DNA from 2 places in the Arthrobacter nitrophenolicus genome. Region 2 is predicted to be linked to the other one. Evidence: predicted binding sites of a transcription regulator. Region 2 holds the regulator's gene; the other holds the start of a gene.

Region 1 (3,407 bases), 620 kb from region 2:
GCGGGGCAGCCGGTCAAGGCGTTCGGTCAGGTCCACCAGCAGATCCAGCTGTTGGTTGCCGTCGGCGTCGCGCTGCTCAACCCTTCCGGCAAACTCCCGGAGTTCGGGTTTTTCCTGCAGCGCTTCACGGAACTTGCGGGCTGAGAAGCGCCACAGCTGCTTGGCGATCTCCCCCACTTCGCCGTCATCCATGCCAAGGGCCATGCCGGCGTCGCGTACCGCTCCCCTGGCCCGGTAGCCGTTCTGCATGCTCATCAGCGTGACGCGCTCGGAACCGAACCGCTCGAAAATCCGCCGGTAGACGTTGTGGCGCTCGGCACTTTCTACGTCGATGTCGATGTCCGGAAGGGTGGCCCGGTCCTGGGAGAGGAAGCGCTCGAAGATCAGGTCATGCTGGAGGGGGTTCACGTGGCTGACGTCGATGAGGTAATTCACAAGGCTGGAAGCGCCGGATCCGCGGGCCGCAGCCCGGACGCCCATGTCCTGGATCATCCTGGACACTTCGGCCACTGTCAGGAAGTAGGAGGAAAATCCGAGGTTCCGGATGATGCCCAGTTCATGCTCCAGCCGGGAAACCATGGATTTTTCTGCAGCCCCGCTAATGCCTGGAAAGCGCCTGCCTATCCCTGCGTTGCAACGCTCCACGAGTTCCTGGTGCGGTTCCTGGCTGATTCCCAGCACGGCGGCCTCCGGCACCACGGGCTGTTTCCACCCCATGTCTGAGGCAGGATCAATCCGGCACAGGTCCGCGAGCGCCTCGGTCTGCGTCATCAGCTGTTTCAGGTCAGCGGCACCGTATCCTGCCGCAGCGATGATTTCCTTGCCGAGCAGGAGCATCTGGTCAGCCGACTTCAGCCAGCCCTGGCCGGTGGGTTGGAGCAGCGGTTCGCTGGCGAGCTCCGGCAGCGATTTCAGGGTCCTGGCCGAATCCAGAACGTCAGCCGTGGGGGCGCCGTCCGCAGCGCAGTACCGGACAGCGTTGGTCAGGATCGCCGGCACGTGGTGTTCCTCGGCGAGCCGGAGCATGCGGACTGCGTGGGCAGTGCTCAATGGTGACCCCGGGGCGCTGAGCTGGGAGACGATCTCAGCCACCACAGTCCCGCCCGGCATGGCATCCAGCCATTGTTTGAAGAGGGTGCGCGGGCGGAGATAACGCCGGCCTCCCATCGCCCGGCCGACATCCGAATCCGGGCCGATCAGGACAGTCAGTACCGGCTTGAGGGTGTGCGGATCAAGTGTCCGGGAGGCAAGTTCTGCACGTGTCAAGGCCACGGGCACCGCTCCCCCGGCTTTTCCCGTTGTCCGGGCATGGGCGTCTGAGATCAGGCGGCACAAGGCACGGTAGCCCGCGCCGTTGTTGTGCCCGCGGGCAAGGACAACCACCCTGCCTGCCACCTGGGTGCGGTGGTCGCCGTCGTCGTCAAGGACCGCAAGGTCTACTCCCACGATGGGATCAAGGCCTGCAGCCATACAGGCCTTGAGGTGCTTGATGGTTCCGTACAAGCCGTCCCGGTCGGTGCAGGCAAGGGCAGTGGCACCGTCCGCTGCGGCGGCCTGCGCCAGTTCATCCGGCCAGGAAACCCCATAGTGGGCGCTGAAGGCGGTGGAGACGTGAAGGTGCGTGAAGCTCATGCTGTTCTGGGCCGGAGGGCATCATGGATCCGCAGGAGCCGCCAGCGGCCACTGCGGATATGGCGGGAAAGGTCAAGGGTCAGCGGTTCTTCGGTGGCATTGCTGCCGGCGGCGCCGTCCGGGGCAGGCAATACCTGCACCCGCCAGATTTCATGGTCCACTATCCCGGGGCCGCTCCCCAGGGGTGCCCTGCTGTCCTCTGCCCACCACTGCCGCCGCTCATACCAGCGCATTGGTTCGGCGCAGACATCGTAGGACCGGCCGCCCCAGGTAAGGCTTACAGGCTGGCCTTCCGGCGAGCACAGGACATCAACGGATTCGCTGAACATGCCCATGCCGCCTCCCGGAATAACCTGACCCTATTCGAATATGTGTTCGAACAGTTCAAGTCTACGCCGGGTTCAGCCTGATGCATAGAAATGGGCAGCAGGGCTTCCCCGCCGTTACCGGACAAGGGGGTGGACGGAGCGTAAAGCAGGGAGCAGGATGGAGCCATGGATACCCAAGACGCACTCCTCAAGCAGGCAAGCCTCAAAGCACAGGACTCCACCCTCGTGGCCACCTTCGATATCGACGGCACTATTCCCGGATCCGGCGCATACGTGGTGGGACTGGTCGGTGCCACCCCGGATTATTCGTCGCAGCGGCGGCTGTGCATCGAGTTCATGAACGGGGAGGCCATTGCCTTCTACTCGTTCAACCGCGAACAGGGGGTCGAGGAGAACTATGACCTGTCCGGCGTAACCCACTCCGACAGCACCATCACCGGGCATTTCCCCAAGGCCGCCATCAATGGACTCGGCCAGGGGCATGTCATCTCCGCCTTCAGCGAGGCGGACGGCCGGGAGTTCCAGCACGGCGTCCCGGTAGAGGAAGCCCTGTAAGGCTTCCTCTTTTTGTTGCCCGGGGTTTTTCTTGCCCGGACTTTTTTTGCCCTGGCGCGGGCGGTCAGCTGGATTCTTTGTGGACCCGCATCTCGAGTTCAATAAAGCCCGAGATCATGGCCCGGTACGTGGATTCCACGATGTCCGGGTCAATGTCCTTCTTCTCAGCCGCCGAGCGGACGTGTTCGATGATCCGTTCCACGCGGTCGGGCGCACGGACCTCCGCGTCGTCGCCCTTCAGGGTGCCGGCGATGCGGATCAGCCGTTCGCGGCGGGCGATGAGGGTGACAATCTGGTCATCCACCTCATCCACAGCAACCCGGACGGCAGCGAGCTGTTCCTTATCGGCCAAAGCGTCCCGATCGTTTCCTTGAATAGTTGCCATCGTCTGACAGTATCGAAGCATGCAGCCAAGAGTCGACTTCATTTCATTGGGCGTCCGCAGCGTTCCAGCGTCCAGGGCGTTCTACGTGGATGGCCTGGGCTGGCCGGTCCACAAGGAGGTTCCCGGGGACGTGGTGTTCATCCAGGTCAACCATGGCCTGGTGCTCTCACTCTGGGACGCGGGCCAGATGCAGGCGGAAGCCGGCGTCAGCGCCCCCGGCCCGGTCCCCAGCATCACCCTGAGCCACAACCTTGGCAGCACGGAGGAAGTGGACCAGGTGATGGCCGAGGCGGCAGCAGCGGGCGCCGCCGTCGTCGCCGAACCGGTGACCCAGCCGTGGGGCGGCTACAGCGGCTATTTTGCCGACCCGGACGGATTCCGCTGGGAAGTGGCGTACAACCCCACCTGGGCAGTGGACGACGCCGGCACAGTCACCGTTTGACCGGTCCCCCGGCAGGGCGGGCCTGCTAGAACAGTGCCTCCACGGGCCGGATCAGATCCGGGCC
Region 2 (3,407 bases):
CTGATCGCGGCCCGGGACAATCGGGAGGTGGTGTGGTTTTCCCGCGCCAGCTCCTTCGATCCCGGCCAGGGGTACTCGCAGCCTGACGAGTCCGCGCCCGTACTGGTCAACATTGCGCCGCTGTCCGTGGCAGGCCGGCTGCGGGAGGGCCTCTTTGCCGATCACACCGTGATCCTGACATCCGCCACCCTGGCCATCGGATCGGCCTTCGAGCCCGCCGCAGGCGGCCTTGGGCTGGTAGGTGAGGGCGCCCCCTCCTGGACCGGCGTGGACGTGGGCTCGCCCTTCGACTACCCGAAGCAGGGCATCCTGTACGTTGCCGGCCACCTGCCCAAGCCGGGCCGGGGCGCATCGCCCGAGTCGCTGGCCGAGCTGGAGGCGCTCATCCGGGCATCCGGCGGCGGGGCGCTCTGCCTGTTCTCCTCGCGGCGTGCCGCCGAGGAAGCGGCTGAGGCGCTGCGTCCCAAGCTCGGCGTGACAGTCCTTTGCCAGGGCGATTCCACCATGACGGCCCTGGTCAAGCAGTTTGCCGACGAACCGGACACCTGCCTGTTCGGCACCATGTCCCTGTGGCAGGGAGTAGACGTCCCGGGCGGATCGTGCCGGCTGGTGGTCATCGACCGCATCCCGTTCCCGCGGCCTGATGATCCCCTGATGACGGCGCGGTCCCGGGCGGTGGCGCAGGCAGGCGGCAACGGGTTCATGTCGGTGTCCGCCACCCATGCCGCCATCCGGTTGGCCCAGGGGGCAGGCCGGCTGATCCGGTCCACCGGCGACAGGGGAGTGGTGGCCGTGCTGGATTCGCGCCTGGCAACCGAACGCTACGCCGGGTTCCTGCGGGCGGCACTGCCCCCGTTCTGGGCCACGACGGACCGGAAGACAGCGATATCAGCCCTTGAACGACTGGCCTCGGAGGCCCACTGAAAGACGGCACCCTCCCGTGACCCGGGAAGGTGCCGTCTTTTTCGAACCCTGGAGTTGTTGGTTCCGCTCTCCCTAGAGGGAGCGCAGGACCGAGACCACTTTGCCCATGATGGTGGCATGGTCGCCCAGAATCGGTTCGTACTGGGTGTTCTGCGGGAGCAGCCAGGTGTGGCCGTCACGCTGGCGGAACGTCTTCACCGTGGCCTCGTCGTCCAGGAGGGCTGCGACAATATCGCCATTGGCGGCATCCGCCTGGCGCCGCACCACCACCCAGTCACCGTCGCAGATGGCGGCGTCCACCATGGAATCGCCCGCCACCCGCAGCATGAACAGCTCACCCTGTCCCACCAGTTGGCGGGGGAGCGGCATGACATCCTCCACCAGCTGGTCGGCCAGGATGGGCCCGCCGGCGGCAATCCGGCCCACCAGGGGAACCATGGCGGTGTCCACGGCGGTGGGAAGCTCCGTCACTCTGGCACCCGCGTCCGGGGGCAGTGAAGCCGAAGGACCGGCAGCCTTTGCCGGTCCGCCATCAAGCGTGAGGGGCGTGAGCACCTCCATGGCCCGGGGCCGCTTCGGATCCCGGCGGAGATAGCCCAGCTTCTCCAGCTGGGAGAGCTGGTGGGTGACGCTGGACAGGCTGGCCAGGCCCACGGTGTCGCCAATTTCGCGCATCGAGGGCGGGTAGCCGTTCTCGTTGACCGAGCGCTGGATGGTTTCCAGGATTTTCTTCTGCCGCGGCGTGAGCCCCTTTGCGGCCCTTTTCGGCTGCGAGGCTGCCCTGCCCCCGGTGGCTGCTGCTGCCATATTCGCCAATGCCTTTCGGTTGCCACCGGGCTTTCCAACGCTCCGGACTGGGTGACTTGCCCTTTTGTCAGACCCTGCTGATCAACTTCAAGGGTGGTTGTTTCCTGTTTCAAAGCTAGGCCAGCCACATGGCTTTTTCAAACATTTGTTCTAGCGAGTCTCGACATTATTCGTTAATAGGTGCTAAAACTGGAGAGGCAAAGTTCGAATATGTGTTCTAGTCAAGTTGCCAGTGTTCGAAAGCCGTTCGAATGCGGAAGCCGGAATGTCAGTGGTGCCGGGCAGGCTGTACCCGCATGGCAACGCAGTACAGGCAGTACAGGCAGTACCGGCACCACGGCACAGGCACTACAGGCAACACAGCACAGGCAGCACAGGCAGTACAGGCAACACAGCACGGTTGTTCCCAGGCAGCACAGTATGGTCCAGGAGGGCTCAGACATGTCAGCTATATCCGCTTCGCAGGCCAACGCTCCGCGGGTCCCTGCCCGGCAGGCTTTGCAGCACGCCCGGCCTGGAACCCCGGACGGCCCGGCGCCCCTGCCTCCCCTTCGGCTGACCCGGCGGGGAAAGATCGTCCTGATCGGTATCCCGCTCGTGCTGCTGGCGGCCCTGCTGCTGTCCCTGGCAGGGTTCTTCAACTCGCCGGCCAAGGCCTCCGATACTGCTGAAGACCTCACGGTGACCCCCACGGTGACCGTGACAGTCCAGTCCGGACAGTCGTTGTGGTCCATCGCCGGAACTGTCGCCCCTGGCCGTGACGCCCGCGATGTGGTTGCTGACATCGTCCAGCTGAACAACCTCCCAGCAGGGGCGGTCCTGCCCGGCCAGCAGTTGTACGTCCCCACCAGCTGAGGCAGCGGCCGCGCCAGTGTGCGCCCAGGCGTGGGTTGCCGCTGGCCGCACGCCCAGCGCGAACACGGGCTGTCACATTTTCCGGTCGCCGGGACGGCCACTAAACTGTTCAGGTGAATGACCAGCTAGAACGTCTGAACCGGCTTCCCCTCCGCAGCAACCTTCGCGGGCTGACCCCCTACGGGGCGCCCCAGCTGGATGTTCCCATCCTCTTGAACGTGAACGAAAACTCGCACGGCGTTCCGGCCGACGTGAGGACCGCCATCACCGAAGCCGTGGCAGAGGCCGCCACCAGCCTCAACCGCTATCCGGACCGGGAGTTCACCGACCTCCGCCGGGCGTTGGCGGAGTACCTGGGCCACGGACTGGACGAGTCCAACCTGTGGGCCGCCAACGGCTCCAATGAAGTGCTTCAGCAGATCCTCCAGGCGTTCGGTGGTCCCGGCCGTACAGCCCTTGGCTTCCCGCCCACGTATTCCATGTATCCGCTGCTGGCCAGCGGAACGGACACCGAATACATCAAGGGTGAACGCGCCGCTGATTATGGACTCAGCGCCGAATCCGCGGCCCGCCAGGTGAAGGAACTCCGGCCCAACATCGTCTTCCTCTGCTCACCCAACAACCCCACCGGCACCGGCTTGGGTCTGGATGTCGTGGAGGCCGTTTACGAGGCCGGAGCAGAAAGCCAGACCATCGTCATTGTTGACGAGGCCTACCACGAGTTCGCGCACGACGGCACCCCCAGCGCACTGACCCTCCTGCCCGGGCGGGAGCGGCTCATCGTTTCCCGCACCATGAGCAAGGCCTTTGCCCTCGCGGGG

What was found. The regulator LexA, encoded in region 2, represses DNA repair genes until DNA is damaged. The targets are predictions, from matches to a motif close to TCGAACANNTGTTCGA.
Region 1: the regulator LexA is predicted to act here: its motif matches at 1,996-2,011, upstream of ACJJV6_RS18175 (DUF6504 family protein).

The regions. Positions count from the first base shown of each region.
Region 1 is NZ_CP174504.1:3,940,224-3,943,630, forward strand. Features, by position in the region: gene ACJJV6_RS18170 (DNA polymerase III subunit alpha) at 1-1,632, opposite strand, end outside; gene ACJJV6_RS18175 (DUF6504 family protein) at 1,629-1,967, opposite strand; gene ACJJV6_RS18180 (hypothetical protein) at 2,127-2,516, shown strand; gene ACJJV6_RS18185 (chorismate mutase) at 2,581-2,901, opposite strand; gene ACJJV6_RS18190 (VOC family protein) at 2,921-3,343, shown strand; partial or broken gene ACJJV6_RS18195 (SOS response-associated peptidase) at 3,369-3,407, opposite strand, start outside.
Region 2 is NZ_CP174504.1:3,319,283-3,322,689, forward strand. Features, by position in the region: gene ACJJV6_RS15345 (ATP-dependent DNA helicase) at 1-924, shown strand, start outside; gene lexA (transcriptional repressor LexA) at 997-1,731, opposite strand; gene ACJJV6_RS15355 (LysM peptidoglycan-binding domain-containing protein) at 2,173-2,586, shown strand; gene ACJJV6_RS15360 (histidinol-phosphate transaminase) at 2,700-3,407, shown strand, end outside.